One region of the Enterobacter sp. FW301-JW81 genome, then DNA from elsewhere that is predicted to be linked to it. Evidence: predicted binding sites of a transcription regulator. Region 1 holds the regulator's gene; the other holds the start of a gene.
What was found. Region 1 encodes CRP, which controls carbon source genes, mostly activating them, when cyclic AMP is high. Its sites were predicted from a motif close to ATGTGANNNNNNTCACAT; they were not measured.
Positions count from the first base shown of each region.

Region 2: AC3WOK_RS18365 (PTS mannitol transporter subunit IICBA) is a predicted target of CRP. The motif match lies at 2,948-2,965, and genes of this name have one in related genera.

Region 1 is NZ_JBYTBA010000008.1:142,818-158,976, forward strand. Features, by position in the region: gene pabA (aminodeoxychorismate synthase component 2) at 1-301, shown strand, start outside; gene argD (bifunctional acetylornithine/succinyldiaminopimelate transaminase) at 388-1,608, shown strand; gene AC3WOK_RS21290 (YccS/YhfK family putative transporter) at 1,605-3,692, opposite strand; gene crp (cAMP-activated global transcriptional regulator CRP) at 3,750-4,382, opposite strand; gene AC3WOK_RS21300 (OsmC family protein) at 4,694-5,098, shown strand; gene AC3WOK_RS21305 (phosphoribulokinase) at 5,178-6,047, opposite strand; gene AC3WOK_RS21310 (YheU family protein) at 6,078-6,296, opposite strand; gene AC3WOK_RS21315 (hydrolase) at 6,293-7,315, opposite strand; gene mdcA (malonate decarboxylase subunit alpha) at 7,544-9,199, shown strand; gene AC3WOK_RS21325 (triphosphoribosyl-dephospho-CoA synthase) at 9,199-10,056, shown strand; gene mdcC (malonate decarboxylase acyl carrier protein) at 10,066-10,365, shown strand; gene AC3WOK_RS21335 (biotin-independent malonate decarboxylase subunit beta) at 10,358-11,191, shown strand; gene mdcE (biotin-independent malonate decarboxylase subunit gamma) at 11,191-11,991, shown strand; gene AC3WOK_RS21345 (AEC family transporter) at 12,118-13,077, shown strand; gene AC3WOK_RS21350 (malonate decarboxylase holo-ACP synthase) at 13,080-13,697, shown strand; gene mdcH (malonate decarboxylase subunit epsilon) at 13,697-14,593, shown strand; gene AC3WOK_RS21360 (LysR substrate-binding domain-containing protein) at 14,656-15,588, opposite strand; gene AC3WOK_RS21365 (ABC transporter ATP-binding protein) at 15,604-16,159, opposite strand, start outside.
Region 2 is NZ_JBYTBA010000006.1:81,294-97,452, reverse strand. Features, by position in the region: gene mtlD (mannitol-1-phosphate 5-dehydrogenase) at 1-684, opposite strand, end outside; gene AC3WOK_RS18365 (PTS mannitol transporter subunit IICBA) at 783-2,690, opposite strand; gene AC3WOK_RS18360 (DUF3302 domain-containing protein) at 3,324-3,680, shown strand; gene AC3WOK_RS18355 (HlyD family secretion protein) at 3,683-4,819, shown strand; gene AC3WOK_RS18350 (glutathione S-transferase) at 4,910-5,518, shown strand; gene selA (L-seryl-tRNA(Sec) selenium transferase) at 5,622-7,007, shown strand; gene selB (selenocysteine-specific translation elongation factor) at 7,004-8,851, shown strand; gene aldB (aldehyde dehydrogenase AldB) at 8,938-10,476, shown strand; gene AC3WOK_RS18330 (LysR family transcriptional regulator) at 10,473-11,438, opposite strand; gene AC3WOK_RS18325 (MipA/OmpV family protein) at 11,556-12,296, shown strand; gene araD (L-ribulose-5-phosphate 4-epimerase) at 12,353-13,048, opposite strand; gene AC3WOK_RS18315 (L-ribulose-5-phosphate 3-epimerase) at 13,042-13,902, opposite strand; gene ulaD (3-keto-L-gulonate-6-phosphate decarboxylase UlaD) at 13,905-14,558, opposite strand; gene AC3WOK_RS18305 (FGGY-family carbohydrate kinase) at 14,555-16,060, opposite strand; gene AC3WOK_RS18300 (MFS transporter) at 16,137-16,159, opposite strand, start outside.

The sequences.
Region 1 (16,159 bases):
GTTTGGCGCTACCATCGTGCGTGCCGCGAAAGTGATGCACGGCAAAACCTCTCCGGTCACTCACGCCGGTACCGGAGTATTTACGGGGCTTAATAATCCTTTAACCGTGACGCGCTACCATTCGCTGGTGATTGACCCACCGACGCTGCCTGAGTGCTTTGACGTGACGGCCTGGAGCGAGTCGCAGGAGATCATGGGGATTCGCCACCGCGAATGGGATCTCGAAGGCGTGCAGTTCCACCCGGAAAGCATCCTCAGCGAACAGGGGCACGCGCTGCTGGCAAATTTCCTCAATCGCTGAATATCTGTTGCCTTGCCGTGATTTTTTATGCATATTTTGTGATTATATTTTCACAATTGATGTGACATAAAATGGATGGGCATGACATGGCAACTGAACAACCAGCAATTACCCGCGCGACATTCGATGAAGTGATTCTGCCGATTTATGCACCGGCTGAGTTTATCCCGGTGAAGGGAAAAGGCAGCCGCGTCTGGGATCAGCAGGGTAAAGAGTACGTGGATTTCGCGGGCGGGATTGCGGTTACGGCGCTCGGTCATTGCCATCCTGCGCTGGTGGACGCGCTGAAAACCCAGGGCGAAACCCTGTGGCACACCAGCAACGTGTTCACCAACGAACCGGCGCTGCGTCTAGGCCGCAAGATCATTGATGCCACGTTTGCCGAGCGCGTGCTGTTTATGAACTCCGGTACCGAAGCCAACGAAACCGCCTTCAAGCTGGCGCGCTACTACGCCACCACGCGCCACAGTCCGTACAAAACCAAAATTATCGCTTTCCACAATGCCTTCCACGGGCGCTCCTTCTTTACCGTCTCCGTTGGCGGTCAGCCGAAGTATTCCGACGGTTTTGGCCCGAAACCGGCCGATATTGTCCACGTGCCGTTTAACGATCTGCATGCGGTGAAAGCGGTAATGGACGATCACACCTGCGCGGTGGTGGTGGAGCCTATTCAGGGCGAAGGCGGCGTGACGGCGGCCACGCCGGAATTCCTGAAAGGGCTGCGCGAACTGTGCGACGAGCATCAGGCGCTGCTGGTCTTTGATGAAGTTCAGTGTGGAATGGGCCGTACCGGGGATCTGTTTGCCTACATGCACTACGGCGTGACGCCGGATATTCTGACCAGCGCCAAAGCGCTCGGCGGCGGCTTCCCGGTGAGTGCAGTATTGACGACCCAGGATATCGCCTCCGCGTTCCACGTGGGCTCTCACGGCTCTACCTACGGCGGCAACCCGCTGGCGAGTGCTGTGGCGGGCGCGGCGTTTGATATTATCAACACGCCTGAGGTGTTGAACGGCGTGAACGCGAAGCGCGAGCTGTTCGTAAAACACCTGCAAAAGATTGACGACCAGTACGACGTGTTCAGCGAGATCCGCGGGATGGGGCTGCTGATTGGTGCCGAGCTGAAGCCGCAGTACAAAGGCCGCGCGCGCGATTTCCTGCACGCCGCCGCCCACGAAGGGGTGATGGTGCTGAACGCGGGTCCGGACGTGATGCGTTTTGCACCGTCGCTGGTGGTGGAAGACAAAGACATTGAAGACGGGTTAACCCGTTTTGCCGCTGCGGTCGCGAAGATCGTAAAAGGTTAATACGCCGTCCGCTTCAGCCTGCGGGTGAGCCAAATCCCGTGATGTGGACGCTGACGCCATGCCACCGACGAAATGGTGTGCATGGTGTTCAGATGCCCCAGAATGCGCTGCAAATGCTGCTCCAGGGTGCTCATTGGCCCGTGGGTTAACGTCTCCGGCGCTTCCAGAATGTTCGAATCTCCCGACTCGCCCGGCGAGTCATATTCCAGGCGCTGCTGACATCGCTGCAGCGCAATTTCACACGACTGCAGGTAACGTTGGGCCAGGTCTGGCGTCAGCATCGTGTGCTCGCGCGCCAGCGTTGTCATGGCGTTTATATGCTCGACGATAAACTGGCTGTGCGTCACCCAGAGCTTCATGTCCGCCAGATAGTGCGAGTTAAAGCCCGGCTCCTGCATCGCCTGGTTGAGCGAGTTAAACAGGGCGTTATGCGCCTGGTTGACCTTCATGCGCTGATAGGCCAGCGGGGAGGGCTGCGGGTCGTCGCTCAGGATCAATCGAATGGCCTGCTGGTCGGCCTCCAGCGCGTCGTGGGCGTTCTGCCTGAGCAGCCCGCTTTGCCACTGCGGCCACAGCCAGACCATGCCGCCAAAGGCAATCAGGCAGCCAATGAGGGTATCAATCAGCCTGGCGACAATAAACTGTTCACCATTGAGCGTGAGCAGCTGCAGGGTATACACCGCCGTCACCGTAAAGCCCACCATCGCCCAGCCGTAGTTTTTGCGGATAATCAGGTAGCTCACCAGCGTAATCGCCAGCATGCCAGCCAGGGTATAGCCTTCCGGCACGTGGAAGTGTAGCGTCACGCCCGCAATAATCAGCCCGGCCATCGTTCCGCCGGCCCGGTGCAGAATACGCACCCGCGTGGCGCCGTAGCCGTTCTGGGTGACAAACAGCACGGTCATTAAGATCCAGTAGGGTTTCGGCAGATGCAGCGCCATGCCCATCAGGCTGGCGGTACTGAGCATAACGCTGATCCTGGCGGCGTTGCGCAGGGCGGATGATTTAAGAGAAAGATAGCTTCTGAGCGCGGGCAGTAGCGGCAACCGTTTCTGCTTATCCGCCATCAGATCGCGGGGATAAAGCGGGCGCTGCGTGCGCAGCACGCGGGCGATGCGGCTGAAGTGCCAGGCGGCAAACTGGCCAACCGGGTTATCCGGATGCTGGCGTGCGATTTTCTCCAGCGCGCCGAGCTGTTTTTCCATGTTAAAGCGCGTGGGGTAGCGGTGGTAGAGAATATCGTCAGCCAGGACCCGCAGACGTGCCGATACTGTCTGCGCGTTCCAGCGGATCACCGCTTCGGCGTGGCTGCGCTCGACCAGCTTTTGTACCTCCTGCGGATGGTGAAGGCTAACGGAGATATGTTCCTGCAGATCGAGACCGACCTGGAAGGTGCGCAGCAGCCGTTTGTATTCGTGGTTTTTGTTGGCGGCGAGCATGTGCAGCTGCTGATAGCACTGGCTTATCAGATCTACCACCTTTTGCTGGCGCGTCAGCAGCGGCGGCAAGGATTTTTCCGGATCGGTATGCTGGGTGAGCAGGGTATATTTGGCTTCGCAGTAATCCGCCAGCTGCACATAGAGCAGGCTCAGAGATTCACGCAGCGGCTGTTCGCGCCACAGCCAGAACCAGAACCAGTTGAACAGCCCGTACCACAGCGTCCCCAGAGCGTAGATCAGCAGCGGCTCCCACACCGGCATATTCCCGGCGAGGCTCAGCGTGAAAATGGCCGCAATCAGCGAGGCGGGAAGCAGGCGGGCGTGCAGCGAGCTGATTTCGGCGGTGACGCCGAGGGTCATGGCCAGCACGGTCAGGATCAGCGGCAGCGGGATGTCCCGGGCAAGCAGAAGCTGTACGGCGAGGCTGCAGCCCGCAAACAGGCAGCCGCCAATAGTCAGACGTTTGAAAAAGCGCTTATGCGGCGTGTCCAGACCGGCGATGTTGCAGCAGGCGGGCACGAGAGAAAACAGCAGACCTTGCTGAAGATGTCCGAGGATCAAGCCCACGGCCACAGGAAGACACAACACCAGCGTTTGTCGCAGTGCGTAGTTAACTTCGGGGTGATAGATCAGCCTGCGCCACATGGGGAGTAGAGACAAAAACGGCGTGACACCCTGCGGTGACACGCCGTTTAAGCGGAATTAACGCGTTCCGTAGACCACGATGGTTTTACCGTGGGCGGAGATCAGGTTTTGATCTTCCAGCATTTTCAGGATACGGCCCACTGTCTCACGGGAACAACCGACGATCTGACCAATTTCCTGACGGGTAATTTTAATTTGCATGCCGTCCGGGTGGGTCATTGCGTCTGGCTGTTTCGCCAGGTTCAGCAGCGTTTGTGCAATACGGCCAGTTACGTCCAGGAAGGCGAGGTTACCCACTTTCTCAGAGGTGACCTGCAGACGGCGCGCCATCTGGGAAGAAAGACGCATCAGGATGTCAGGGTTAACCTGAATCAGCTGACGGAACTTCTTGTAAGAAATTTCAGCCACTTCACATGCTGTCTTTGCACGAACCCAGGCGCTACGTTCCTGGCCCTCTTCAAACAGGCCCAGTTCACCGATGAAATCGCCCTGGTTCAGATAAGAAAGGATCATCTCTTTCCCTTCTTCATCTTTGATCAGCACTGCCACCGAGCCTTTAACGATGTAATACAACGTTTCCGCTTTTTCACCCTGGTGAATCAGCGTGCTCTTCGATGGGTACTTATGAATGTGGCAATGAGACAAGAACCATTCGAGAGTCGGGTCTGTTTGCGGTTTGCCAAGCACCATGCGCTGTTATCCTCTGTTATAAGCTGTCACCAGAGTCATCAGATGCATCCGGACTCTGGGGTTGCAATCGAATTCTTACCCATACCCTGGGAAGTCGGCTACCGTAACGTTTCGCAGCCAGTAAAGTTTGATGTCCTCTGCATACACGTGTAACGTCAATGTATTACTGTAGCATCCTGAGTGTTTTAGCATAGCTTTCGCCGCGTGTCTCCTGGTGTCTCGCTTCAGCATGATGCAGGTCGCCTTCCATTGCGAGAAATGTAACGCACGCGTAATCTGTCACCAAAAATGCAACGTTGGAGTTCAAAAATATGCAAGCGCGCGTGAAGTGGGTTGAAGGTTTAACGTTCCTGGGCGAGTCCGCGTCAGGACACCAGATTTTGATGGATGGTAACTCCGGTGATAAAGCGCCAAGCCCAATGGAAATGGTGCTGATGGCGGCAGGCGGATGCAGCGCGATTGACGTGGTGTCGATTCTGCAAAAAGGCCGTCATGACGTGACGGATTGCGAGGTCAAACTCACCTCAGAGCGCCGGGAAGAGGCGCCACGCCTGTTCACCCACATTAATCTTCACTTTGTTGTCACCGGTAAAGCGCTGAAAGACGCGGCGGTCTCACGCGCGGTGGACCTGTCTGCGGAGAAGTACTGCTCTGTGGCGTTAATGCTGGAGAAAGCGGTAAAAATTACCCATTCGTATGAAGTGATCGAGGCTTAATCTTTTGGCGGGTGGCGCTGCGCTTACCCGCCCTACGGATTGTAGGCCCGGTAAGCGCAGCGCCACCGGGCAAAAATGATTATGCGATCTGCTTCCCTTCCATCAGCCGCTCCACCAGCGGCGTCATGATAAGCTCCATTGCCAGTCCCATTTTTCCGCCCGGCACCACCAATGTATTCATGTGCGAAATAAACGAGCCCTGCAGCATCGCCAGCAGCCAGGGGTAATCGATGCCTTCAAGATTGCGGAAATGGATCACCACAAAGCTCTCATCCAGAGAAGGGATCGTTTTGGCGGCAAACGGGTTGGAGGTGTCCACCGTCGGCACGCGCTGGAAGTTAATGTGCGTGCGGGAGAATTGCGGCGTTAAGTAATTGATGTAGTCTTCCATTGAGCGAACGACGGAATCCATCACCGCCTCGCGCGAGTGGCCGCGCTCGCTCATGTCACGCGTCAGCTTCTGGATCCACTCCAGGTTAACGATAGGAACCACCCCGACCAGCAGATCCACGTGGCGCGCCACGTCGTGCTGGGGCGTGACCACGCCGCCGTGTAATCCTTCGTAGAACAGCACGTCGGTGGGTTCCGGCAGCGGCTGCCAGGGGGTAAAGGTGCCCGGTACCTGGTTCCAGGGCACGGCTTCGTCGTAAGTGTGCAGATACTTACGGGACTGCCCTGTGCCGCTCAGGCCATATTCGTGGAAGGTTTGCTCCAGCAGGCCGAAGTCATTGGCTTCCGGGCCGAAGTAGCTGATGTGTTTACCCAGATCGCGCGCCTTACGGATGGCCATGTCCATCTCAGGGCGCGTGTAGCGGTGAAAGCTGTCGCCTTCGACCTCCGCCGCACGGAGATTCAGCTGGGCGAAAATCTTGCGAAAGGCGAGGCTGGTGGTGGTGGTTCCCGCACCACTCGACCCCGTAACGGCAATAACCGGATGTCTGGCAGACATAGCAACTCCCTGACTGAAATGGGTGGAAGATCAGCCGTGAAACGCGTTGCGGGGCATGATATTGACCGTCTCATGCAGCTCTGACCACACCAGCACCACGTCGCCGCTTTTCAGCTGGCGCTTTACATCGTTGACCTTTTGCTCAAGCGAGCGTTCTTGTTCACCATAATCGGTGCCTTCGCGTAATACAAAGCTTTCAATCAGATTATCGAGCGTTTCGGGAGCCAGATCCTGCCAGGGAATAATCATTTTGCACCGTCCAGATAAGGGGTTAGCCAGTCAGGAATACGCGTCTCAAGCCACATTTTCGGGCGGCGCAGCGTGCCGCCGATAAACCCAACGTGGCCACCGTGCTCCGTCAGCTGATAGTGAACGTTGTCGGGCAGGAATTCCTGAGCGGGGATCGAGTGATGATCCATAAAAGGGTCATCTTTGGCATGAATGATAAGCGTCGGCTGCGTGATCTTGCTGAGCAGCGGCATGGCGCTGCACTGACGATAGTAGTCAATCGCATCGGCGAAGCCGTGGATTTTCGCGGTGATCAGATCGTCGAACTCGCGAATACGGCGCACCTTTTTCAGCTGGCGCAGGCTCACCGGAAGGGTATCAGGATAGGCCTTCAGCTTACGCGCCGCGTTGGCTTTCAGCAGGTTGAGCAGGTAGCGCTGATAGACGCGAGAAAAGCCTTTCTCCATGTGGTAGCTGCACTGCTCCAGCATAAACGGCGCGGAGACAATCACTGCGGCATCCAGCGGTACGCTTTCGCCCTCTTTCGCCAGCAGGCAGGCCAGCATATTTCCGCCCAGCGAGTAGCCCACGGCAGCGGTGGGCACGGTGCCAAAGTTTTCCCGCAGCCAGTGTAAAAACCACGTTCCATCTTCGGTTTCACCCGAGTGATAGATGCGTTTCTGACGATTGGGTTCGCCGCTGCAGCCGCGGAAATGCATCACCACGCCGAGCCAGCCGCGCGCTTTTGCCGCCTCAATTAACCCATGCGCATAGGGGCTGTGCAGGCTGCCTTCCAGGCCGTGAAAGACCACCAGGCGCGGCTTATGGCGGGCCTGCTCCGGCGCTTCGCTCCAGGCGAGATCCAGAAAGTCACCGTCTGGCAGGTCAAGGCGCTGCCAGTGCGGGGTGAACTGAACCTTGCGGCGGATCAGTCGCGGCAGCATGGTCTGCAAATGGCGATTGGCGACGCCGCGCATAGGCACGAACTCAGTGCTGTCTTCGGCTGCAATGTCGAAGTCTGATGGAATGATTTGGGTCATAAGCGCGATGCTGATTCTTGTCGGAAATTAACGATACTTTCCGAATTGTACCCCGTTTAGCCTGGTTTTCCGAAACATGAACTGATCCCGATCACAAATATTTACCTTGATTATTACTCTCAGGCTAATGATTTGGCTCTACGCTTAATTGATGCCTTTCTCACCAGAGCGCACACTTTACTCAACGTTAAGCAAATCAAAATGATTAGCTGAATCAGGAGGTTAATAATGTTATCTGGGCAAACACCCACCCGGCAATGGAACACCCGACGCAGCGAAAAAGCGCGTCGTCTGGCGTCCGTACCGGTGCAGGGCAAGGTACTGCCAACCGGCGATCTTGTCGCCATGCTGGAAAAACTGATCGCGCCTGGCGACAAGGTCGTTCTGGAAGGTAACAACCAGAAGCAGGCGGATTTCCTTTCCCGCTCGCTTGCCGAAGTGAACCCGCAAATTGTCCACGACCTGCATATGATCATGCCGAGCGTCGGCCGCAGCGAGCATCTGGATATCTTTGAGAAAGGCATCGCCCGCAAGCTGGATTTCTCCTTCTCCGGGACGCAGAGCCTGCGAATCTCCCAGCTGCTGGAGGATGGTCAGCTCGAAATCGGCGCGATTCACACCTATATCGAACTCTATTCACGCCTCTACGTCGACCTCTCGCCAAACGTGGCGCTGATCGCCGGCTTTAAAGCCGACCGCAAAGGCAACCTCTACACCGGGGCGAGCACCGAAGACACCCCGGCGCTGGTGGAAGCCGCAGCGTTCCACGACGGGATTGTCATTGCCCAGGTGAACGAGCTGGTGGATGACGAGTGTGACCTGCCGCGCGTCGATATTCCGGGCTCCTGGATCGACTTCGTTGTGGTTGCCGATAAGCCGTTCTTTATCGAACCGCTGTTTACCCGCGACCCGCGTCTGATTAAACAGGAACACATCCTGATGGCGATGATGGCCATCAAAGGCATCTACGCGGAACATCAGGTGCAGTCCCTGAACCACGGGATCGGCTTTAACACTGCGGCAATTGAGCTGCTGCTGCCCACCTACGGCGAACAGCTCGGCCTGAAGGGCAAAATCTGTAAGCACTGGACGCTGAACCCGCATCCGACGCTGATCCCGGCCATTGAAAGCGGCTGGGTCGAAAGCGTGCACTGCTTCGGCGGCGAGCTGGGGATGGAAGAGTACATCCGCGCCCGTCCTGACGTGTTCTTTACCGGTGCCGACGGCTCCATGCGCTCTAACCGCGCGTTCTGCCAGCTGGCAGGCCAGTACGCGGTCGATATGTTTATCGGCTCTACGCTGCAGGTTGATGGTTACGCCAACTCCTCAACGGTGACCCGCGGTCGTCTTTCCGGCTTCGGCGGTGCGCCAAACATGGGCCACGACCCGCACGGTCGTCGTCACGCCACGCCGGCCTGGCTGAACATGATCACCGAACCTGACCCGATGCAGCGCGGTAAAAAACTGGTCGTCCAGATGGTGGAAACCTTCCAGGCGGGCGTGAAGCCAACCTTCGTGGAAAAACTCGATGCCGTTGACGTGGCGAAAGCCTCCGGCATGCCGCTGGCGCCGGTGATGATCTACGGCGACGACGTGACCCACGTGCTGACGGAAGAGGGGATCGCTTACCTCTACCGGGCGAAAGATCTGGAAGAGCGTCGTGCCATGGTCGCGGCCGTCGCCGGTATCACCGATATCGGTCTGGGCGTGGATGCCAAACGCGTGGCGGAACTGCGTCAGAGCGGCAAAGTGGTCTACCCGGAAGATATGGGGATTCGCCGAACCGACGCCACCCGCTCTCTGCTGGCGGCAGGCAGCGTGTCAGACCTCGTGGAATGGTCCGGCGGTCTCTACAACCCACCTGCGAAATTCCGGAGCTGGTAATGAAACTTCTGCCCCAGATTCAGGTTGAAGGCGGTGCCGAATGGCTGGCGCGAACCGCCACGCAGTGTCTGATTGACGAAGCACGTTTAAGCCCGAAACCCGGTCTGGTGGACAGTCGGGGGAACGGCGCGCACCACGATTTATCCCTTGCGCTGATGGAGCGCTCCGCGCACAGCCTGACCCCCACGTTTCAGGCGCTGGCGCAGCAAAGCTGGCAGCGTCCGGCAGATATTGCGCTCAGGCAAACCGTCGGGCGGCTCGGCCGCGAGGGCGAGCAGCAGATGATGGCCGCAACCGGGGGCGTAAACACCCATCGCGGCGCGATTTGGGCGCTGGGATTGCTGGTCAGCGCGGTGGCGATGCTGGGCGGTGATGCCCGTGCGCAAAACGTCGCCCGCACCGCCGCGCAGCTGGCAAAACTGCCGGACGATGCGGCGCCGAAGGCCTTCAGTAAAGGCCTGCGCGCCACGCACCGCTACCGCGTGCCGGGTGCCCGCGAAGAGGCTCAGCAGGCGTTCCCGCACGTTATGCAGCGCGCGCTGCCGCAGCTTCGCCTCAGCCGCCTGAACGGCAGCAGTGAAGCACAGGCCAGACTCGACGCGCTGATGGCCATCATGACGTCGCTCACCGATACATGCGTGCTGTCGCGCGCCGGCATGGAGGGGCTGGACGCTATGCAGCACGGTGCCCGTGCGGTACTGAATGCGGGAGGCTGTGCCACCCTCGCGGGCCAGCAGGCGCTGGCGAACTTAGACCGTCAGATGCTGGCGCTTAACGCGTCACCGGGCGGTGCCGCCGACCTGCTTGCCGCCACGCTGTTTCTTGACCGCGTCGAATCGCCTTATTCAAAGCATTAAGAGGATGTTATGGAAAAAATTACATTGACCGTGCCAGCCAGCCGCGCGTTAAGCGGCAGGGCACTGGCGGGGGTAGTCGGTTCCGGGGATATGGAGGTGCTCTTCACCGCCGAACCGGGCCAGACGCTAACCATTGATATCACCACCTCCGTTGACAACAGCCGTGGTCGCTGGGAGGCGTTGTTCAACCGCCTGCAAACGGTCAGCAGCCTGCCGGCAGGAAAACTGACCATTCATGATTTCGGCGCGACGCCGGGCGTGGCCCGCATTCGCATCGAACAGGTATTTGAGGGGGTGAGCCATGCGTGATGACAGCAGCTTTATCGAATTAAAAGCACGCCAGCGTGCGCAGGCCCTGCTCGACGAGGGCAGCTACCGCGAACTGCTGGATCCGTTTGAAGGCATTATCTCTCCGTGGCTTGGCCCGCAGGGTATTGTGCCGCAGGCCGACGACGGCATGGTGGTGGCGAAAGGCACCATTAACGGTCAGCCAGCCGTTGTCGTGGCGATTGAAGGCGCGTTCCAGGGCGGCAGCATGGGCGAAGTGTCCGGCGCCAAAATGGCGGCGGCGCTGGAGCTGGCGGCAGAAGATAACCGCAACGGCATTCCGACGCAGGCGGTGCTGTGCCTCGAAACCGGCGGCGTGCGTCTGCAGGAAGCTAACCTCGGCCTGGCGGCGATTGCCGATATCCACGCCGCGATTGTTGACCTGCGCCGGTATACCCCGGTGGTCGGGATTGTTGCCGGGACCGTGGGTTGCTTCGGCGGCATGTCCATCGCGGCGGCGCTGTGCAGCTACCTGATTGTGACCCGCGAAGCGCGTCTTGGCCTGAACGGCCCGCAGGTTATCGAGCAGGAAGCCGGGATTGAAGAGTACGACTCTCGCGACCGTCCGTTTATCTGGAGCATGACTGGCGGCGAAGTGCGCTACCAAAGCGGGCTGGTGGATGCCCTGGTCGGTGACGGTATCAACGCGGTGAAACAGGCGATGAACGACGCGATTGCTAAAGGCGTGCCGGCGAAACATCGCACCGATAATTACGACGATTACCTGAACCGTCTGACGAATTTCGACACCCGCAAACAGGCCGATGCCGAACAAATTAACGCGCTTTTTGCCCGGGAGGTGAAATGATGACTAACTCAATTAGCCGTGGCGAACTCTGGCTGGATATTCTCGCCCCGAATGCAAAACGTGTGGAAGGGCTATGCCCGTCGGTGCAGGCTGCAGACGGCGAGCTTAACGGCGAAGCGGTGCGCTTTGTTGCCGTGGTTCCGGATGCCAACAACCACTTCCCGCGCGCCGCGAAGGGTGAAGTCGGTCTGCTGGAAGGCTGGACGCTGGCGAAAGTGGTCAGCGAGACCGTCGCGGCGGACGCCGATAAGGCCGTAAAGCGCCCGATTGTGGCGGTGATTGACGTTCCAAGCCAGGCCTATGGCCGTCGTGAAGAGGCGTTTGGTATTCACCAGGCGCTGGCGGGAGCCGCTGCCGCGTATGCGAACGCTCGCCTGGCCGGTCATCCGGTGATTGGCCTGATCGTCGGCAAGGCGATGTCCGGCGCGTTTCTGGCGCACGGCTACCAGGCCAACCGCCTGATTGCCTTTAACGACAAAGGCGTGCTGATCCACGCGATGGGCAAAGAGTCTGCCGCGCGCATTACGCTGCGTACCGTCGAGGCGCTGGAAAAACTGGCGGCAACCATTCCGCCAATGGCCTATGACATCAGCAACTACGCCACGCTGGGGCTGCTCTCCAGCCTGCTGGACATCAGCAACCCGGATGCCCCATCCGATAACGATCTGGCGCAGGTGAAAACCACCCTGCAACAGGCCATCAGTGACGCTCGTCAGGACACCACGCTGAAAAATCGTCTGGGTGCTGACAACCGCCGCAGCTCGGCGCTCGTACGCGAACGTATGCGAGCCAGCTGGTAAGTAAAAAAGAGACCTGCCAGATGCATAACCCCGCGGGCGCGTCCGCTGCGCTCGCGTGGGAGCCTGCATCCTGAAAAATAATAATCATCGCGCCAGTGCTAAAACTTTTTTTACTACAGGTGATTTATGACTTACGTAATTGTTCATGCTCTTGCACCGATTTTCGTCATCATGCTGCTGGGATTCTGGGCCGGTAAGGCAAAGATTGTCGATAATAAAAACGTTTCCCTGCTCAATATCTTCGTGATGGATTTTGCACTGCCTGCCGCGCTGTTTAGCGCCACCGTGCAAACGCCGTGGACCGGCATTGTGGCGCAGTCGCCGCTGATCCTCGTGCTGACCCTGGCGATGTGGATTACCTATGCGGCCATCTACTTCCTCGCCACCAAAGTCTTTAAAAAATCTCCACAGGACGCCGCGGTACTGACCCTGACGGTCGCGTTGCCGAACTACGCGGCGCTTGGCCTGCCGATTCTGGGCAGCGTGCTGGGGGAAGGTTCTTCCACGTCTCTGTCCGTCGCGGTCTCTATTGCCTGCGGCTCCGTGCTGATGACGCCGTTCTGCCTGCTGATCCTGGAGCGTGAAAAAGCGCGCGCTGAGGGCAATAGCTCCGGCTCAACGCTCTCCATGCTGCCGGTGCTGATGTGGCGCTCCATTAAGAAACCGATCGTGATGGGCCCGCTGCTGGGTGTGATTTTGTCTGCCATCGGCATCAAAATGCCGGATCTGGTTCTGGCGGCGATTAAACCGCTGGGGCTGTCCGCCACCGCTGCGGCGCTGTTCCTGACCGGGGTGATCCTCTCTGCCCGTAAGCTGCAGATCAACACCATGGTTATCACCTCAACTATCGCCAAGCTGCTGATTCAGCCTGCGATTGCCTGGGGTATTGTGCTGATCTTCGGTCTGCATGGCTCCGTGGCGATTACCGCTATCCTGATGATTGCGCTTTCTGCGGGCTTCTTCGGCGTGGTGTTCGGTAACCGCTTTGGCGTGCAGTCGCCGGATGCTGAAGCCGTGCTGCTGTTAAGCTCCGTACTGTGTATCCTGTCGCTGCCGCTGTTTATCTCGCTGACTTCAGGAATGTAATTATGACCACAACATTACGCCCGCACGACCTCATCTGGCTTACCGCGCGCGACGCGCTGGAAGGGATCGCCGAATCCTGGGTGGATGCCATCTGGCATACCGGCCTGCCGGTAGTGGTGCGGCGTGATGTTGATAGCGACGGCCGCATCCCCGTTGGCGTTCGCGGCCTGCGCCGCGACCAGCGTGCGGCCGGGTGGGTAAAGCCTGAGAATGTGCTACGCGTGGTTTCGCCTGAGGCGCTGAGCGTGACGGCCGATCTGCTGCGCTCGCCGTTTGTGACTCAGCCACCGGTTCAGGTGGCGTTGCAGCTTTCACAGCAGGCGTGGCCGTGGACGTGGGGCGTTACCGGCAGCACCGGCTACGCGCTGGCGACCGGCATTCCGGTGATACACGCCGACAGCGATCTTGACCTGCTGATCCGCGCCCCTGAGCCGATTTCCCCTGATGCTTTTACCGCATGGCAGTCGCAGCTGGGCCGCGCGCTGTGCCGGGCGGATACGCAGGTCGATACGCCCGAAGGGGGCTTTGCGCTGGCGGAGTGGTTACGCGACGGAAAAACGCTGCTGAAAACCCGCCGCGGACCGCGCCTGGTAGCGGATCCGTGGCGCAGGGAGGAGTGATGAAAATACTGTTTACCTTTCCGGGACAGGGCACGCAGCACGAAGGCATGCTGCAAAATTTGCCGGGAACGACGCTTGCACAGGCACGCGAGGTGCTGGGTAGCGAAGTCGATACGCTGGATAGTGCAGCCTCGCTAACTCACACCCGCGCGGTTCAGCTGAGTCTGCTGATTTCAGGCGTGGCCTGGGCGCGCGAGCTCGAGCGGCGCGGCGTGTCGCCTGACATTGTGAGCGGTTTATCGATTGGTGCGTATCCCGCAGCGGTCGTGGCTGGCGCGCTGGAATTTACGGACGCGCTTAAGCTGGTGGCGCTGCGTGGCGATCTGATGGAGCAGGCGTATCCGCACGGCTACGGCCTGACGGCGATTATGGGGCTGACCCTGCCGCAGGTGGAGCAGCTTATCGAGGGTACCGGAACGTATATTGCTAACCTGAATGCCGAAACGCAGATCGTGATTGCCGGAAGCGATGACGGGATGGCGCAGGTGGCGGCGCGCGCGCTGGCAAAAGGGGCAAACAAGGCCAAACGGCTGGCGGTGAGCGTGCCGTCGCACTGTGAACTGCTGGCGGCACCGGCACAAACGCTGGCGGCGGCGTTTGAGTCCGTCACGCTGGCTCGCCCACGCTGTGCGTATCTGAGCGGCAGCACCGGGCGCGTGCTCTGGCAGCCGGAGAAAATCGCGGACGATCTGGCATTGAACATGGCGCGTACGGTGCGCTGGCAGGAGGCGATGATTTCCGCTAACGAACGCGAAGCCCGGCTAGCGATCGAGATGCCGCCCGGCGGCGTACTGACCTGTCTGACGCGACAGGCTGCGTGGGAAGGAGAGACGATTTCACTGGAGCGCAGCGGGGTGGACGTGGCGGTGCATCTGGCGGGTCGGCTTCAGCGATGAGTTTTTTGCCCGGTGGCGGCTGCGCCTTACCGGGCCTACGGGTTCGGTTGTCTTGTTTTGTATCACGCACTTTCCTGCAGGCTGCGCGCATACATCCGGCCTTCGGCCGCCAATGCCCGCAGGCTCGGGTCCTGCTCGCGGTTGCGGGCGAATACAATCGCGATAAGCTGCTGCATCTGGTACGGTTCAGCCAGCTTCAGTAGCTGCACCGAATTCTCGTAGACCTTCTTCATCCTGCCCGGCATTAGCGTAAAGCCGACGCCCGCCTGAACCAGACTGAGCATTGAAAAAATGTCGTTCACCCGGGTAACAATCTCCGGTTCGAACCCGGCGATATGGAACGCTTCCTGGAACCCGGCGTAGGTCGCAAACCCTTCTGCAAGCGCGACAAATTTCTGATCTTTATAATCGCGGAGATCCGCTGGCCCGTGGGTATTCAGCGTGGCGGAAGCCGGTGCGGCAAGGAATATGTCGTCATGGAACAGCGGCAGAACCTCAAGGCTGTTGCGGTCGATATCGCTTTCGGAGATGGAGATCAGGATGGCGTCCAGCGACCCGTCGTCCAGCATGTGGAGCAAGGTGTCGTTAGAGCCCATCGTCAGATCCATTTCCAGATCCGGACGACGCAGCTTCATGCCCATAATCAGACGCGGCACGGTTTCCAGGGTGAGCGAGTAGAGCGTACCGACGCGTAAGCGCCCCTGGCCAATGCCGGCGACCTTGCGCGACTCTTCCAGCCCGCGCTCCATCACCTGCATCACTTCCTGGCAATACTCCAGCAGCGTCCAGGCGGAAGGTAGGGCAATCAGGTTGCGCCCCTTGTGGGTAAAGAGCGGGCAGCGCACGTTCTCTTCCAGGGTGTGCAGCGCGCGGTGCACGCTTACGCCGCTCAGGCCCAGAGTCTCGGCGGTACGCGCGATATTCCCCTTCTCCATAAACGTCATGAAGATGCTGAGCTTGCGGAACGTAATCTCGCTCGTGATATCGAAACTCATAGCCCTCCCGGAGTCTTATTCAACCTGCAGCATCGCTTCAAGCTGTTCCTGCGCGTCGAGCCATGACATCTCACACTCTTCGAGGCTCGATTTGGTCTTCGCCTGGGTTTGCAGGCAGTCCGTCAGTTCCGCTTTACGGCTCTGGTCATACAGACCGCTATCGCCGAGCTTTTCTTCAACGGCGGCAAGCGTGGCGTTGAGCTTTTCCATCTCTTTTTCGAGGCGGGCAATCTCTTTACGCAGCGGCTGCGTCTGGGTGCGCAGCTCCGCTTCACGGCGCTTCTGGTCTTTACGCGCCTGCGCGCTGTTGGCGTTATCTTTCGCGGACTCTTCCGGCTGGTTTTCCTGCTTCTGCACGTCCGTCAGCCACTGCTGGTAGTCCTCCAGATCGCCGTCGAACGGTTCGACTTTGCCGTCGTGAACTAAGTAGAGATCATCCGTGGTGGAGCGGATCAGGTGACGATCGTGCGAAACCACAACCAGCGCACCTTCGAACTCAATCAGCGCTTCGGTCAGCGCCTGACGCATGTCGAGATCCAGGTGGTTGGTGGGTTCATCGAGCAGCAGCAGG
Region 2 (16,159 bases), on a different contig from region 1:
TTTTCCGAGGTACGCGGTTATAGCATGCCCGGTGTTCAGCGTGAAGAGTTTGCGTTCGACAAATGCCATCAGGTTATCGGTTAATTCCATACCCGGAATGGTCGGCAGCGCGCCCTTAAACTGGGTTTTATCAACGATCCACTCGCTGAAGGTTTCGACGGTGACTTCCAGCGGGTCGTTGGTGGCGGATTCTGACGGCGGAACGATGCGGTCAACGGCGGAATCCACAAAACCCACGTGCGCTTCAACCCAGGCTTTATCTTCGTCTGCAACGGCGTTGAGCACGTGGCCTTTCAGCTGCGTGGTGCCGCGCACCATGTTTTCGCAGGCAATGATGTTCAGCGGGGTGTCGATGCCCTGCGCTTTGCGTTTTGCCAGGCCTTTCGCGACCGCAGGGGCGATGCGTTCCAGCACGACCGGGCCCACGGCGGTGGTCACCAGATCGACGCTGGCGATCAGGTCAATAACGTCTTCGCCAATGCTGCTTACCGCGTTGACGCCAGACACCGTCTCAACCTGCTCGTTTTCGCCCACCACGTGTACCTGATAGCTATGACGGGCATTCAGGGCATCCAGGACGACCTGATTCACATCGGCGAATGTCAGCGTAATGCCCGCGTCTGCCAGCAGTTTACCGATAAAACCACGACCGATATTACCTGCGCCAAAATGTAATGCTTTCATAGTGTTAACCTTCATCAATGTTTTTACCCGAGAGGGCTGGGGTGAGGAACGTTTCCCCTCACCCTAGCCCTCTCCCCGGAGGGGAGAGGGAAGAGAACTTATTTGTTCAGCAGAGCCAGCACTTCTTCCACGCTGGTGGTATTGGCCAGACGCTCAATGACAGACTCATCATCCAGCGCGTTGGTCAGGCTGGTAATCACCTGAATGTGCTCGTTGTTACGAGCGGCGATACCAATCACCAGACGGGCGATGTCGTCTTCTTCTTCACCGAAGCGTACGCCCTGCGGGTACTGACAGAATACGACGCCGGTCTTCAGGACGCGATCTTTCGCTTCAACCGTACCGTGCGGCACCGCGATGGATTCGCCCAGGTAGGTTGGCGTCAGCTTTTCGCGTTCCAGCATCGCGTCGACGTATTCAGGCTGAACGTAGCCGCCTTTTACCAGCTGCTCACCGGCAAAGCGAATCGCTTCTTCTTTGGTCGCCGCAGTGCGGCCGAGGAAGATGTTCTCCGCACCCAGTTTGAACAGGTGGGCGTTGCTCTCGTCAAAGCTGTCCTGCAGGCTGGAGCGCACTTTCACTTCGTTGTCTTCATGACGCTGCGCCGCAACCAGTCGTTCGGTCAGGCTGGTGTACAGGCCGCTGTCGAGGAAGTTGGTCAGCGAGATGTGCTGTGCCTGCGGTACCTGGCGCATGGCGCGTTCGGTCAGGTCGCGGTGCGTGATGACAAGGTCAACATCCGGCGGCAGGCTGTTAATGGCGCTGTTGGTCACGGAAATGTTAGTCAGGCCCGCATCCTGCACTTTCTTACGCAGCACGCCTGCACCCATTGCGCTGGAACCCATACCGGCATCACAGGCAACGATGATTTTACGCACGTGGCTCAGGTCGTTAGACACGTCGCCCGCCGTCAGTGGGGTAGCGCCTTTGGACTCAGCTTTCATGTCGTGCATACGACGGGTCGCCGCTTCAATATCATCGTCTTCTTTCACTTTGCTGGTTTTCAGCAGGATGGAAGAGACCACGAAGGAGACGGCCATGGCCGCACAGATGGCCGCAATGTTCGCGAAGTAAGCCCCTTTTGGCGTCATCGCCAGCACCGCCAGGATAGAACCCGGAGAAGCAGGAGAAACCAGACCGCCGCCCAGCACGCTCAGGGTGAACACGCCGGTCATACCGCCGAGGATAACGGCCAGGATCAGACGCGGGTTCATCAGCACGTACGGGAAGTAAATTTCGTGGATACCGCCCAGGAAGTGGATGATAGCCGCGCCGCCAGCAGACTGCTTCGCGCTGCCGCGGCCAAAGAACATGTACGCCAGCAGAACGCCCATACCCGGACCCGGGTTCGCTTCAATCAGGAAGAAGATGGACTTGCCGAGATCGTGAGACTGCTGAATACCCAGCGGCGAGAAGATGCCGTGGTTAATGGCGTTGTTCAGGAACAGGATTTTCGCCGGTTCAACGAAGATAGACGCCAGCGGCAGCATGTCGTGCGCCACCATAAAGTTAACGCCTGCCGCCAGAATTTTGGACAGCACTTCAACCGCAGGGCCAATACCGAGGAACGCCAGAATCGCGAGGATCATCCCGATGATGCCCGCAGAGAAGTTGTTCACCAGCATTTCGAAGCCGGATTTGATCTTACCGTCAACCCAGACGTCGAATTTCTTGATCGCCCAGCCGCCCAAAGGACCGGCAATCATCGCACCGAGGAACATCGGCATATCCGCACCGACGATAACCCCCATCGTGGTGATGGCACCCACAACGCCACCACGGTCACCGCCCACCAGACGACCACCGGTAAAACCGATGAGCAGCGGCAGGAGATAGGTAATCATTGGGCCAACGAGTTTCGCCAGCGTTTCGTTAGGCAACCACCCTGTCGGAATGAACAATGCGGTGATGATACCCCACGCGATAAACGCGCCGATATTTGGCATCACCATGTTGCTGAGGAAACGACCAAAGCTTTGAACTTTGATCTTGAAATCGGATGACATAAAACACCCCTTCTTCTGTTTTGCTTAGGCTTGCGGCCCGAGGTTTATCGTTAATGTGCGGCGGCAGAGGTAGCCGGACCCTGTTCTGATGCTGTGAAATCTGGCACTGAATCGTTCAACTGTCCAGATAACGAAAATTTGTGTGATACACATCACGCAAAGATAGGGGGTGAGGTATTCAATGAGGTGATCTGAATCACAAAAATGGTGAGCAAAAAAAAGACGATGGCGAAAAATGACGCAAAAAACACCTCTTTCTGTGATTTGTATCACATTTTGCTTTCGTGTGTTTGTTTCTGGATTGTGACTGATTTCACAAAATATTTTTATGCAGATTTCTCTGGCTGCGATCGGCATCAGGATGGCAAAGCGCGACACGAAAAGCTAAAAAACCACTTTTGATGTGTGGTATGGCGAAAAGCTAAAAGGTGGATTACGCTCATATTGTAAGGTTAAGTCTATTATTATTCAGGATATATTTTGACACGCTTATAAACTTGCATGGAGATATTATAAAAATCCATACTCCCCGGCTCTGGAAATAATAAGCACCACCCTGTGTTTATAAAAATTAATTAGGTTGCGTACCGTTTTATTAATTTAATGAGTTGACGTTGTTTAAGTGAGGAGAATATGTTTCTCAACTATTTCGCGCTGGGCGTATTGATTTTTGTATTTCTGGTTCTTTTTTACGGAATCATCGCCATTCATGACATCCCTTACAATATGGCCAAAAAGCGTAACCACCCGCATGCCGATGCGATTCATACGGCAGGGTGGATTAGCCTGTTTACGCTCCATGCCATCTGGCCGTTCCTGTGGATTTGGGCCACGCTGTACCGTGAAGACCGCGGCTGGGGCATGCAGAACCACATCACAAAGCCTGACGAGGTTCCGGGCATGGATGCGCTCGCCAAACGCGTGGCGGAACTCGAACAAAAGCTGGCGGCAGCACAGCCTGCTGCTGATAAGAACACGCTGGAGCGCTAATCATGGATCTGTTGATTATTTTGACCTATGTGGCATTTGCCTGGGTGATTTTTAAAATATTCCGTATTCCGGTAAACCAGTGGACGCTTGCCACCGCGACTTTAGGCGGCGTGTTTATTGTTGCCGGACTTATTCTGCTCATGAACTATAACCACCCGTATACCTTTACGGCGCAAAAAGCGGTTATTTCTATTCCAATTACGCCGCAGGTGACTGGCGTGGTCAGTGAAGTGACCGATAAAAATAACCAGCTCATTAAAAAAGGCGAAGTGTTATTTAAATTGGATCCAGGCCGCTACCAGGCGCGCGTTGACAGACTCCAGGCCGACCTGGTGACCGCGACGCACAACATCGATAATCTGAAAGCGCAGCTGGCGGAAGCCGTCGCCAATACCACGCGCGTCTCCGCCGAGCGCGATCGCCTGTACAAAGATTATCAGCGCTACCTGAAAGGCAGCCAGGCGAAGGTGAATCCGTTCTCTGAAAGCGATATCGACAACGCGCGGCAGAATTACCTGGCACAGGATGCGCTGGTGAAAGGCTCCGTTGCTGAACAGGTGCAGATTCAAAGCCAGTTAGACAGCATGGTGAACGGCGAACAGTCGCAGATTGCCTCCCTGCGTGCCCAGCTTGCTGAAGCCAAATACAACCTGGATCAGACCGTGGTGCGTGCGCCCAGCAATGGCTATATCACCCAGGTGCTGATTCGTCCGGGGACCTATGCCGCCGCGCTGCCCCTGCGTCCGGTGATGGTCTTTATTCCTGAGCAGAAGCGCCAGATCGTGGCTCAGTTCCGTCAGAACTCGCTGCTGCGCCTGAAGCCGGGCGATGAAGCGGAAGTGGTGTTCAACGCGCTGCCGGGCCAGGTGTTCACCGGCAAGCTCACCAGCGTTCTGCCGGTGGTGCCAGGCGGGTCGTATCAGGCACAGGGCGCGCTGCAGGCACTGACGGTCGTGCCGGGTACGGATGGCGTACAGGCGCTAATTGAGCTGGAGCCTAACGCCGACGTCGATGCGCTGCCAGACGGTATTTACGCCCAGGTGGCCGTCTATTCGGACCATTTCGCCCACGTGTCGGTCATGCGTAAAGTGTTGCTGCGTATGACCAGCTGGATGCACTACCTCTATCTCGATCACTAATCCCTCCAGGGCAGGAATGCGACGCGCATACCTGCCCTTTTTTCATCGCTTGATCCATACTGACTTTTTTCCGGCATCAAGGATCAGGCAATGAAACTTATCGGTAGCTATACCAGTCCCTTCGTGCGAAAGATCTCAATTCTCCTGCTGGAGAAAGGGATTGAATTTGAATTCATCAATGAACAGCCTTACAACGCCGAAAACGGCGTCGCGCAGTACAACCCGCTGGGGAAAGTCCCGGCGCTGGTGACGGACGAGGGTGAATATTGGTTCGATTCCCCGATTATTGCGGAGTATATCGAGCTGCTGGGCGTTACCCCGGCAATGCTTCCGGCTGACCCCAAAGCGGCGCTGGCGGTGAAGCAAATTGAAGCCCTGGCCGATGGCATTATGGATGCGGCTCTCACCTCGGTGCGCGAACAGGCAAGGCCCGCCGCCCAGCAGTCAGAAAACGAACTGCTGCGCCAGCGGGAAAAAATCAGCCGAAGCCTGGACCGGTGCGAACAGCTTATCCGGGACGGAAAGATCCAAACCGACGACCTGAACCTGGCGACGATCGCCATCGCCTGCGCCATTGGCTATCTCAACTTCCGCCGCGTTTCCCCCGGCTGGTGCGTTGATCGTCCGCTGCTGGTAAAACTTGCCGACACGCTATTTAGCCGCGAGAGCTTTGCCCGTACAGAACCGCCAAAGGCTTGATGCGGGTTATAACACTTCGCTGCGGGAGGCGGTACAATCTCTCTACATGTTAACTCCCTCTCCCGTCGGGAGGGGGGAAGATATTTACTCGCCAGGCGCTTTCATGACTACTCATCATTCGCTGTACAGCCAGATCCCCGCTACCGACCGTCTCCTTCGCGAGCCCCGCATTCATGCTGCCGTTGAGCGTTTCGGTCATACCGCGACGGTTGAGATGCTACGTCTGCTTCAGGACGAAGCCCGATGCGCGATTCAGTCAGAAAACGCCTTGCCCGACTGGTGCGCAGCGTGGGAGCAGGAAGTTGAACATCGGCTGCACGAGAAAGCGCAAAGCGCGTTACGCCAGGTGATTAACCTGACGGGAACCGTCCTGCATACCAACCTGGGCCGCGCGCAGCAGGCGGAAGAGGCTATCGCGGCGGTCGGGCAGGCCATGCGCTCGCCTGTGACGCTGGAGTACGATCTGGACGGTGCCGGGCGCGGGCACCGCGATCGCGCGCTGGCGGAGCTGCTGTGCCAGCTGACCGGCGCGGAAGATGCCTGCATTGTAAATAACAACGCTGCGGCAGTGCTGCTGATGCTGGCGGCTACCGCCAGCGGCAAAGAGGTGGTGGTTTCCCGCGGCGAGCTGGTGGAGATTGGCGGGGCGTTTCGCATCCCGGACGTGATGCGCCAGGCGGGCTGCACGCTGCATGAAGTGGGCACCACTAACCGTACGCATGCGAAAGATTATCGCGCGGCGGTGAATGAAAATACCGCCCTGCTGATGAAGGTCCACACCAGCAATTACCATATTGAAGGCTTCACCAAAACGGTTGAAGAGGCCGAGCTGGCGGCGATTGGGCGCGAGCTGAATGTACCTGTGATTGCCGATCTCGGCAGCGGTTCGCTGGTCGATTTGAGCCTTTACGGGCTGCCAAAAGAGCCGATGCCGCAAGAGATGATTGCGGCGGGCGTCAGCCTGGTGAGCTTTTCCGGCGACAAACTGCTGGGCGGGCCGCAGGCCGGGATTATCGTAGGCAAGCGCGAGCTGATTGCGAAGCTGCAGCAGCACCCGCTCAAGCGCGCCCTGCGTGCCGATAAAATGACCCTTGCCGCGCTGGACGCGACGCTGCGTATCTATCTGCATCCGGAGAAGCTGGCCGAGAGCCTGCCCACGCTGCGCCTGTTAACCCGCGATGCCGCCTCGATTCGCGCCCAGGCCGAGTTACTGCTGCCGCACGTAGCCCCGCATTACCCCGATTTTGACGTGCGCATTGAACCTTGCCAGTCGCAGATTGGCAGCGGTTCGCTGCCGGTGGACAGGCTGCCGAGCGAGGCGCTTACGTTCACCCCGCGCGACGGGCGCGGCAGCCGCCTTGATGCCCTGTCGTCACGCTGGCGTGGTCTGCCGACGCCGGTTATCGGGCGGATTTACGACGGCCGAATGTGGCTGGATCTGCGCTGCCTTGAAGATGAAGAGCGATTTCTGGAGATGTTGTTGAAATGATTATTGCCACCGCCGGTCACGTCGACCACGGAAAAACCACGTTGCTACAGGCGATTACCGGCGTAAACGCCGACCGCCTGCCGGAAGAAAAAAAGCGCGGCATGACCATCGATCTGGGCTATGCCTACTGGCCCCAGCCCGATGGCCGCGTTCTGGGTTTTATTGATGTACCGGGGCATGAAAAGTTTCTGTCCAACATGCTGGCGGGTGTGGGCGGAATCGATCATGCCCTGCTGGTGGTGGCCTGTGATGATGGCGTCATGGCGCAAACCCGCGAGCATCTTGCGATCCTGCAGCTGACCGGCAACCCGCAGCTGACCGTGGCGCTAACCAAAGCCGATCGCGTGGATGACGCGCGCGTCAGCGAGGTGCGCGAAACGGTACAGGCAACCTTGCGGGAATATGGCTTTGCCGATGCTACGCTTTTTGTCACCGTGGCGACAGAAGGGCGAGGAATCGACGAACTTCGCCACCATTTACAGCAGCTTTCATCACGTGACCACGCCAGCCATCACCGTTTCCGTCTGGCCATTGACCGGGCCTTTACCGTGAAAGGTTCGGGCCTGGTGGTCACCGGTACGGCGCTCAGCGGCGAAGTGAAGGTCGGCGATAGCTTATGGCTGACGGGCGTTAACAAACCGATGCGCGTGCGCGGCCTGCATGCGCAAAACCAGCCCGCGGAGCAGGCCCACGCCGGGCAGCGAATCGCCCTTAACATTGCCGGGGATGCGGAAAAAGAGCAGCTTAGCCGCGGCGACTGGCTGCTGGCCGATGCGCCACCCGAACCGTCTGAACGCGTCATTGTCTCCCTGCAGACGCACGCGCCGCTGACCCAGTGGCAGCCGCTGCATATCCACCACGCGGCCAGCCATATCACCGGGCGGGTGTCGCTGCTGGAGAACGACCTTGCCGAACTGGTTTTCGATTCGCCGCTCTGGCTGGCAGACAACGATCGTCTGGTACTGCGTGATATTTCAGCGCGCGAAACGCTGGCCGGGGCGCGGGTGGTGGTGCTTAACCCACCGCGGCGCGGCAAGCGTAAACCTGAATATCTGCAGTGGCTGGCGGAGCTGGCGCATGCCAGAGAAGATAGCGCCGCGCTGCGGGTGCATCTTGAGCGCGGTGCGGTGAGTCTTAAGGATTTTGCATGGGCGCGCCAGCTGAGCGAAGAAGGCTTACGCCAGCTGACCCAGCAGCCGGGCTTTATTCAGGCCGGCAACAGCCTGCTCAATGCCCCGGTTGCGGCAAACTGGCAGCGTAAGATACTGAACACGCTGGCAACCTACCATGAACAGCATCAGGATGAGCCTGGCCCAGGTCGTGAACGTCTGCGACGCATGGCGCTGCCGATGGAAGACGATGCGCTGGTGCTGCTGCTGATTGAGAACATGCGCGAAAGCGGGGCGATCAAAAGCCACCACGGCTGGCTGCATCTGCCTGATCACAAGGCCGGGTTCACCGCGGAGCAAGAGGCAGTGTGGCAAAAAGTGGCCCCGCTGTTTGGCGATGAGCCGTGGTGGGTTCGCGATCTGGCTCGCGAAACGAACGCCGACGAGCAGGTAATGCGTCAGGTTCTGCGCCATGCGGCGCAGCAAGGGCTGATAGTCGCGATCGTGAAAGATCGTTATTACCGTAACGATCGGATTGTTGCGTTTGCGAACCTGATCCGCGAGCTGGATCAGGAGCGGGGCTCTACCTGCGCCGCCGATTTCCGCGACCGGCTGAACGTGGGCCGTAAGCTGGCAATTCAGATCCTGGAGTATTTCAACCGCATCGGCTTTACCCGCCGTCGCGGTAACGATCATGTCCTGCGAGATTCGCTGTTATTTCCTGAAACTCCGTGACCCCCGTCGTAAACACCGTTACCGGCTGGCGAGAAAATCGCCAGCCGGAACTACCCTTGTTGTACACCAACAGCAAGGAGACGGTCATGACAAACAATCCTCCCTCATCGCGTATCCAGCCCGGCGAGTATGGTTTTCCCCTCAAGCTGAAGCCCCGTTATGACAACTTTATTGGCGGCGACTGGGTCGCGCCCGTCGACGGCGAATACTATTCCAACCTGACCCCCGTTACCGGCCAGCCGCTGTGTGAAATAGCCAGCTCCGGCAAGCGTGATATCGACCTCGCGCTGGATGCGGCGCACAAAGCGAAAGATAAATGGGCCCATACCTCCGTTCAGGACCGCGCGGCCATTTTGTTCAAAATTGCCGACCGGATGGAGCAAAATCTGGAGCTGCTGGCAACGGCAGAAACCTGGGATAACGGCAAGCCGATCCGGGAAACGATGGCGGCAGACGTGCCGCTGGCCATTGACCATTTCCGCTATTTCGCCTCCTGCATTCGCGCTCAGGAGGGCGGGATCAGCGAGGTAGACAGCGACACCGTGGCGTATCACTTCCATGAACCGCTGGGCGTCGTCGGGCAAATTATTCCGTGGAACTTCCCGCTGCTGATGGCGAGCTGGAAAATGGCGCCGGCGCTGGCGGCCGGAAACTGTATTGTGCTGAAGCCGGCTCGTCTGACCCCGCTCTCGGTTCTGCTGCTGATGGAAATCGTCGGCGATCTGCTGCCCCCGGGCGTGATTAACGTGGTCAACGGCGCGGGCGGTGAGATAGGCGAATATCTGGCCACCTCAAAACGTATCGCCAAAGTGGCGTTTACCGGCTCGACGGAAGTGGGTCAGCAGATCATGCAGTACGCCACGCAGAACATTATTCCGGTGACCCTGGAGCTGGGGGGGAAATCCCCGAATATCTTCTTCGCGGACGTGATGGAGGAAGAGGATGCCTTCTTCGATAAAGCGCTGGAAGGGTTTGCGCTGTTTGCGTTTAACCAGGGCGAAGTCTGTACCTGCCCAAGCCGCGCGCTGGTGCAGGAGTCCATCTATGAGCGCTTTATGGAGCGCGCCATTCGCCGGGTCGAATCTATCCGCAGCGGTAACCCGCTCGATAACGTCACGCAGATGGGGGCGCAGGTCTCGCACGGACAGCTGGAGACTATCCTCAACTACATCGACATCGGCAAGAAAGAGGGCGCGGATATTCTGACCGGCGGTCGCCGTAAAGTGCTGGGAGGGGATCTGCAGGAAGGGTACTACCTTGAGCCGACGATCCTGTTCGGTCAGAACAACATGCGCGTTTTCCAGGAGGAAATTTTCGGACCGGTGCTGGCCGTGACCACCTTCAAAACGATGGAGGAGGCGCTGGAAATTGCCAACGACACGCCGTATGGCCTGGGGGCGGGCGTCTGGAGCCGCAACGGTAATCTGGCCTATAAAATGGGAAGGGGCATACAGGCCGGACGCGTCTGGACCAACTGCTACCACGCCTATCCGGCGCACGCGGCATTTGGGGGTTATAAGCAGTCGGGCATCGGGCGTGAAACCCACAAGATGATGCTGGAGCATTACCAGCAGACGAAATGTCTGCTGGTCAGCTACTCTGATAAACCGCTGGGGCTGTTCTAATCGCCCAGCTCAGGCCGTCCATGGGCGGCCTGAGCAATTTGCTGGCGCAGGCAGTTCAGTACGCCATCCAGGACGTATTGCACGCGCCAGGGCTGATATTCCCGTTTGCGGAAGATGGCGGTCAGATCGAGCCACCACTCCTCCTGATGCGGGAAGCAGGGGACCAACATGCCTTTTGTTAATTCTTTTTTCAGACTCTCTTTGGGCGCAAATACAATTCCAAGATGATTTCTTGCCAGCTCAAGGGCGGTCTGCGTATTGTCGCAAATATAATTCCCGGTTACCCGGTAATCATAAACGTTATCACTGCCGTGCACGCGGAAGCGCCAGATGTTTGCCTCATCGACCAGCATGGAATCAATGAGGATACAGGAGTGGTTAATTAAATCTTCAGGTCCTGTTAAGGGATGTTTATTTAAATATTCAACGGTTGCAAATGCCGTGACGGAATATTTTGTCAACACGCTGGCAACCAGGCTTTCATCTTTCGGCTGTGCATAGGTAATTAAAATATCGCAGTCGTCCGGAAAGGAAACACCTTCTGAAAATTCATTACGGTCCAGGTTGTAGGTTTTCAGGGAGATGCGAATGTCGCCAATGTCCTCAATCTGATGGATCACGTGTCGGGCAAGATAGGTCACGATACCTGTTGGGGCGTAGATCGTGACTTTTCCACGCTTTTCATGCTTATAATCCGCAATAAAATTAACAAGTTGACTGTTCTTATCCAGCGTGGCATTCACGTAAGGGAGTAACGCTTCGCCAAACTGGGTAAGGGCCAGCTGGCGAGTGGTACGCTCGAACACCTTGAGCCCAACCCGCGTTTCAAAATCAGACAGATATTTACTGACGTTGGCCTGCGCCATGCCCAGCAGGGCGGCAGCATCACCAATGCTGTGGGTTGCGGCGATGACGGAAATAATTTTTAATTCGCGTGGCTTTAGCTGTAATTTATTCATCATGCGCACCCATCTATATGATTTTATATATAATATTATATAAACCGCAGCGTTGCATTGGCAAATTTGTAACCATTATTATTCGCCTCGCTTGTTTGGCATTTAAATGGATTACATGTAATGACTATTAAATACAATTTACTCATCGCTGCCACGTTATTTGCAACATCCTCTGCAATGGCCGGTGACTTTTCACTTGGAGCGGGGGCAGTATTTAATGAGTCTCCTTACAAAGGATATAATGAAAATACCAGTGCAGTACCGTTAATTAGCTACGAAGGCGACAGATTCTATGTTCGCCAGACCACGGGCGGATGGATCCTGTGGAAAGACGCAAAAAATGAGTTCAGCCTGACCGCATCGTGGATGCCGCTGCATTTTGATCCTGATGATAACGACGACCATCAGATGAAGCAGCTGGACGAGCGCAAAGCGTCTGCCTTCATCGGCGGCGCCTACTACCGCCACGAAAGCTGGGGCTCTCTGAAAGTGGCCGTCTCTGGCGATGCGATGGATGAAAGCGGTGGCGTGATGGGCGAAGTATCGTACTTCCGTCCAATCAGGATGGAACGCCTGACCCTGACGCCATCGGTCGGGATTTTCTACAGCGACGAAAGCTATAACGACTACTACTACGGCGTATCCGGCAGCGAGTCTCGCCGCTCGGGTATGGATGAATACACCGCCGGCGACAGCTGGACGCCATACGTTGGCCTGGCCGCCAAATATCAGTTAACCCAGAAGCTGTATCTCAACGCCAGCGCGGTCTATACCGTATTACCTGACGACGTGAAGAACAGCCCGATGATCGACCGCGACGACAGCTTCGCGCTGATGACCGGCCTGACCTGGCGCTTCTGATGTAATAAAGCCGGGTGGCGGCTTCGCCTTACCCGGCCTACGATCTGTAAAGTGCATCACTGGCCGTAGTAGGCATTTGCCCCGTGCTTGCGCAGATAATGCTTGTCGAGCAGCTCCTGCTGCATAACCGGAAGCTGTGGCGCGAGCTGGCGAGAGAACAGGCCCATATAGGCGCACTCTTCCAGCACGACGGCATTGTGGACCGCATCGGCAGCGTCTTTACCCCAGGCGAACGGGCCGTGGGAGTGGACCAGCACCGCCGGGACCTGCATCGGGCTGAGATCGCGCTCCTCGAAGGTTTTGATGATCACTTCACCCGTCTGATATTCATATTCTCCGGCAATCTCTGCCGCGGTCATCAGGCGCGTGCAGGGGATCGCCCCGTAGAAATAATCCGCGTGAGTTGTGCCCCAGGCGGGTAAATCCTGTCCTGCCTGGGACCAGATAGTGGCATGTCGCGAATGGGTATGCACGATGCCGCCAATCTCCGGGTAACGGCGGTACAGCGCAAGGTGGGTCGGCGTGTCTGATGAGGGTTTCTTGCTGCCTTCGACCACCTCGCCGGTTGCGATATTCACCACCACCATATCCTTTGCCGTCATCACCTCGTATTCCACGCCGGAGGGCTTGATGACCATCATGCCGCTTTCCCGGTCGACCGCGCTGACGTTGCCCCAGGTAAACGTCACCAGCTGGTGGGCAGGCAGCGCCAGGTTTGCCGCCAGCACCTCGTCTTTGAGTTCTTCTAACACGTCATGCCTCCTTCCTGCATACGGGCTTCAATCCATCGGCGCGCCTGGATAATCTCCAGCACCGGCTCTTTTGCTTTTTCAGTCCACATTTCAATCAGAAACGCGCCGCGATAGTTCAGCTGATTGAGCGTGTTAAACACGCCAACAAAATCGACGCAGCCCTCGCCAAACGGCACGTCGCGGAACTGGCCGGGGCTTTGCTCGGTCACGGGCTGGGTATCTTTCAGGTGGATCGCGGCGATGCGGTCAATGCCCAGCGTCAGCTCGGCGGTGACGTCGTTGCCCCACGCGCTCAGGTTGCCGACGTCCGGGTAAACGCTGAACCACGGCGAGGCGAGCATGTCGTCCCACTTTTTCCATTTGCTGATGGAGTTCATAAACGCGGTATCCATGATCTCCACCGCCAGCATCACCTGCGCGGCAGCGGCTTGCTCGACGGCCCACGCCAGCCCTTCGGCAAAGCGCTGCTGCGTGCCCTCGTCGTGCTCTTCGTAGTACACGTCATAACCCGCAAGCTGAATGGTGCGAATGCCCAAGTCACGTGCCAGCTTAATGGCCTTCGTCATGATCTCGCGGGCGCGCTCGCGGGCGGTTTCATCCCGGCTGCCAAACGGGAAGCGACGGTGGGCAGATAAACACATGGAGGGGATTGCCACACCGGTCTCCAGCATCGCTTCAACCAGCGAAGCGCGCTGCGTGGTGCTCCACTCGAGGCGTGACAAACGCTCGTCGGTCTCGTCGACTGACATCTCAACAAAATCGAACCCGCAGCTTTTCGCCAGCACCAGACGTTCCGGCCAGGAGAGATCTTTCGGCAGCGCTTTTTCGTAAATACCTAACGGATGTTGACGCATGATTACGCTCCCCAGATGTCGCAGATTTGCGCGTGGAATGCCTGTGCCACCTGCGGTGGATTGGCGGCACCTGCCAGCGCGCGCCCGGCAATAAAGGCTTTAACGTTGATCTGCTTAAACAGCGGCAGGTCGGCGGGAGTGATGCCACCGGTCACCGAGAGCTGCAAACCGATGTCGGAGAGCGCTTTCATTTTCGCGAGATCCGCTTCACCCCACTGCTGCCCGCTGGCCTGCGCGTCGCGTCCGCGGTGATAAATGGCCTGCTTCACGCCGATGCGGTGCCAGTCGCGCGCGTCGTCCAGCGTCCAGTTGCCAAAGAGCTCCATCTGGATTTCACCTCCGCAGCGCAGCGCCACCTCGTGGCCTCGTTCCACGGTGGCCAGCGGCGCGGCGCAGATGATGGTCAACCAGTTCGCGCCTGCGCCAAATGCCTGTTCAGCCAGCGTTTCTCCGGCATCGGCGACTTTCCAGTCCGCCACGACGATCTTATCCGGGCACTGCTCGCGCAGGGCGCGCACGGCGTTCAGCCCTTCGGTCAGGCACAAAATGGTGCCCGCTTCGACGATATCGACGTGTTCTGAAAGCGTCGCGACATCGCGCTGGGCGGCCTGAAGCGAGGTGTGGTCGAGCGCCAGCTGCAGTAATGGTCTGCTCATAGGTCGTACTCCTTAATACGGGCGTGGTAGCCCTGCAATGCTGAAATCAGTAACTGGTAGCGGTGATATTTGCGCTGATAGGCCGCATGGGCGCGCATATCGGGCTCGATGACCCGGATGTCATGCTTAAGCGCGCGCTGCGCCGCGTGGAAGTCGGTGAAAGCGCCGGTGCCAACCATCGCGGCCAGCGCGGCGCCGGAACAGCCCGTCTCTTCCACCTGCGGCAGTTCAATGGCCAGCCCGCTGACGTCTGCGAGCATTTGCATCCACACGTCAGAATGGGTTGGGCCACCCGTCACGCGCAGGGTATGAACGTGGGTAAAACGTTCAAGCATGCGGTTGAGGTGGGTCATGTGGCTAAATACCACGCCCTCATAAACCGCCTGCAGCAGGTGCGCGCGGGTATGCAGCGCCTGCATGCCGTAGAAACCGCTGGTCATCTCCAGCCCGGCGTTGCTGCCGTAGAGGAACGGCAGGAAGAGCAGATCGCTTTCGGCTTTCGGCAGGCTGGCCACGGCGCGGTTGATTTCGCTGAACGGCATGTCGCCCCACTGCGCGGTCAGCCATTCAAGGTTGCCGGAAGAGGTGGGGCTGGCTTCGTGGACGATGTACTGCTGCGGGTGAACGTAACGTCCATAGACATACGGAAACGGTTCGTTGTCCCGAAGTGCATTGGCAATCCCGCTGGTGACGGCCCAGGTGCCCATCACGGCGTTCAGCGTATGTTCGTCGTGCAGTCCGGCACAGATCGCGGTGGAAACCACATCAAACAGTCCGCCAACGACAGGCGTACCCGCCGCGAGACCGGTAAGCGCGGCTGCCTGAGCGGTGATTTCCCCGCAGATTTCTGCTGAACCGACAATCGGCGACAGAGCGTCATCAATCTCGTTGATACCGAGCCAGCGCGTAAGCTGCGGGTCATACTGGCCGGTATTCATGTTGTAGAGATTGGACTCGGAGATGTTGCTCTCTTCGCAGCCCTTCACGCCGGTCAGACACCAGCGCAGATAGTCGTGCGCCATCATCACGCAGCCAATGTGCTGATAACGCTGCGGCTCGTTCTCTTTGACCCAGCGCAGAAGCGAGGCCGGATGCCCGGTCCAAAGCGTCTGGCGCGTATGCGGGTAGAGTTTTTCGGGGATACCGTCCTGCTGCCAGCGCTGCACAATGTCCAGTGCCCGGCGGTCAGAGGAGAGGATGGCGTTGCCCAGCGGTTGGTCCTGTTTATCAAGCAGAAACAGTCCTTTGCCCTGAGCTGAAATACCGACACCTTTGATCTGTTTTCCGTTTACTCCTGAATTTTTGAGCAGCAAGGCGACGGTCGCGTGGCAGTGCTGCCATAGCTGATGCATATCCCGCTCGGCGTAGCCCGCTCGCGGGCTGAGCGTGGCAACGGAGCGGCGTTCGATACTGACCTCTTTGCCCTGGCTGTTGTATAAACCGGCTTTCAGATAAGTACCGCCACAATCGATACCCAGCCAGTAGGGCTCTTTTTCACTCATCTTCTTCTCGCTTATTCGCCGGGTGGCGCTTCGCTTACCCGGCCTACGGTTTGGTTTAGTGGGGTAGGTGAGGGCATCAGGCCGCACGCTTGTGTGGGG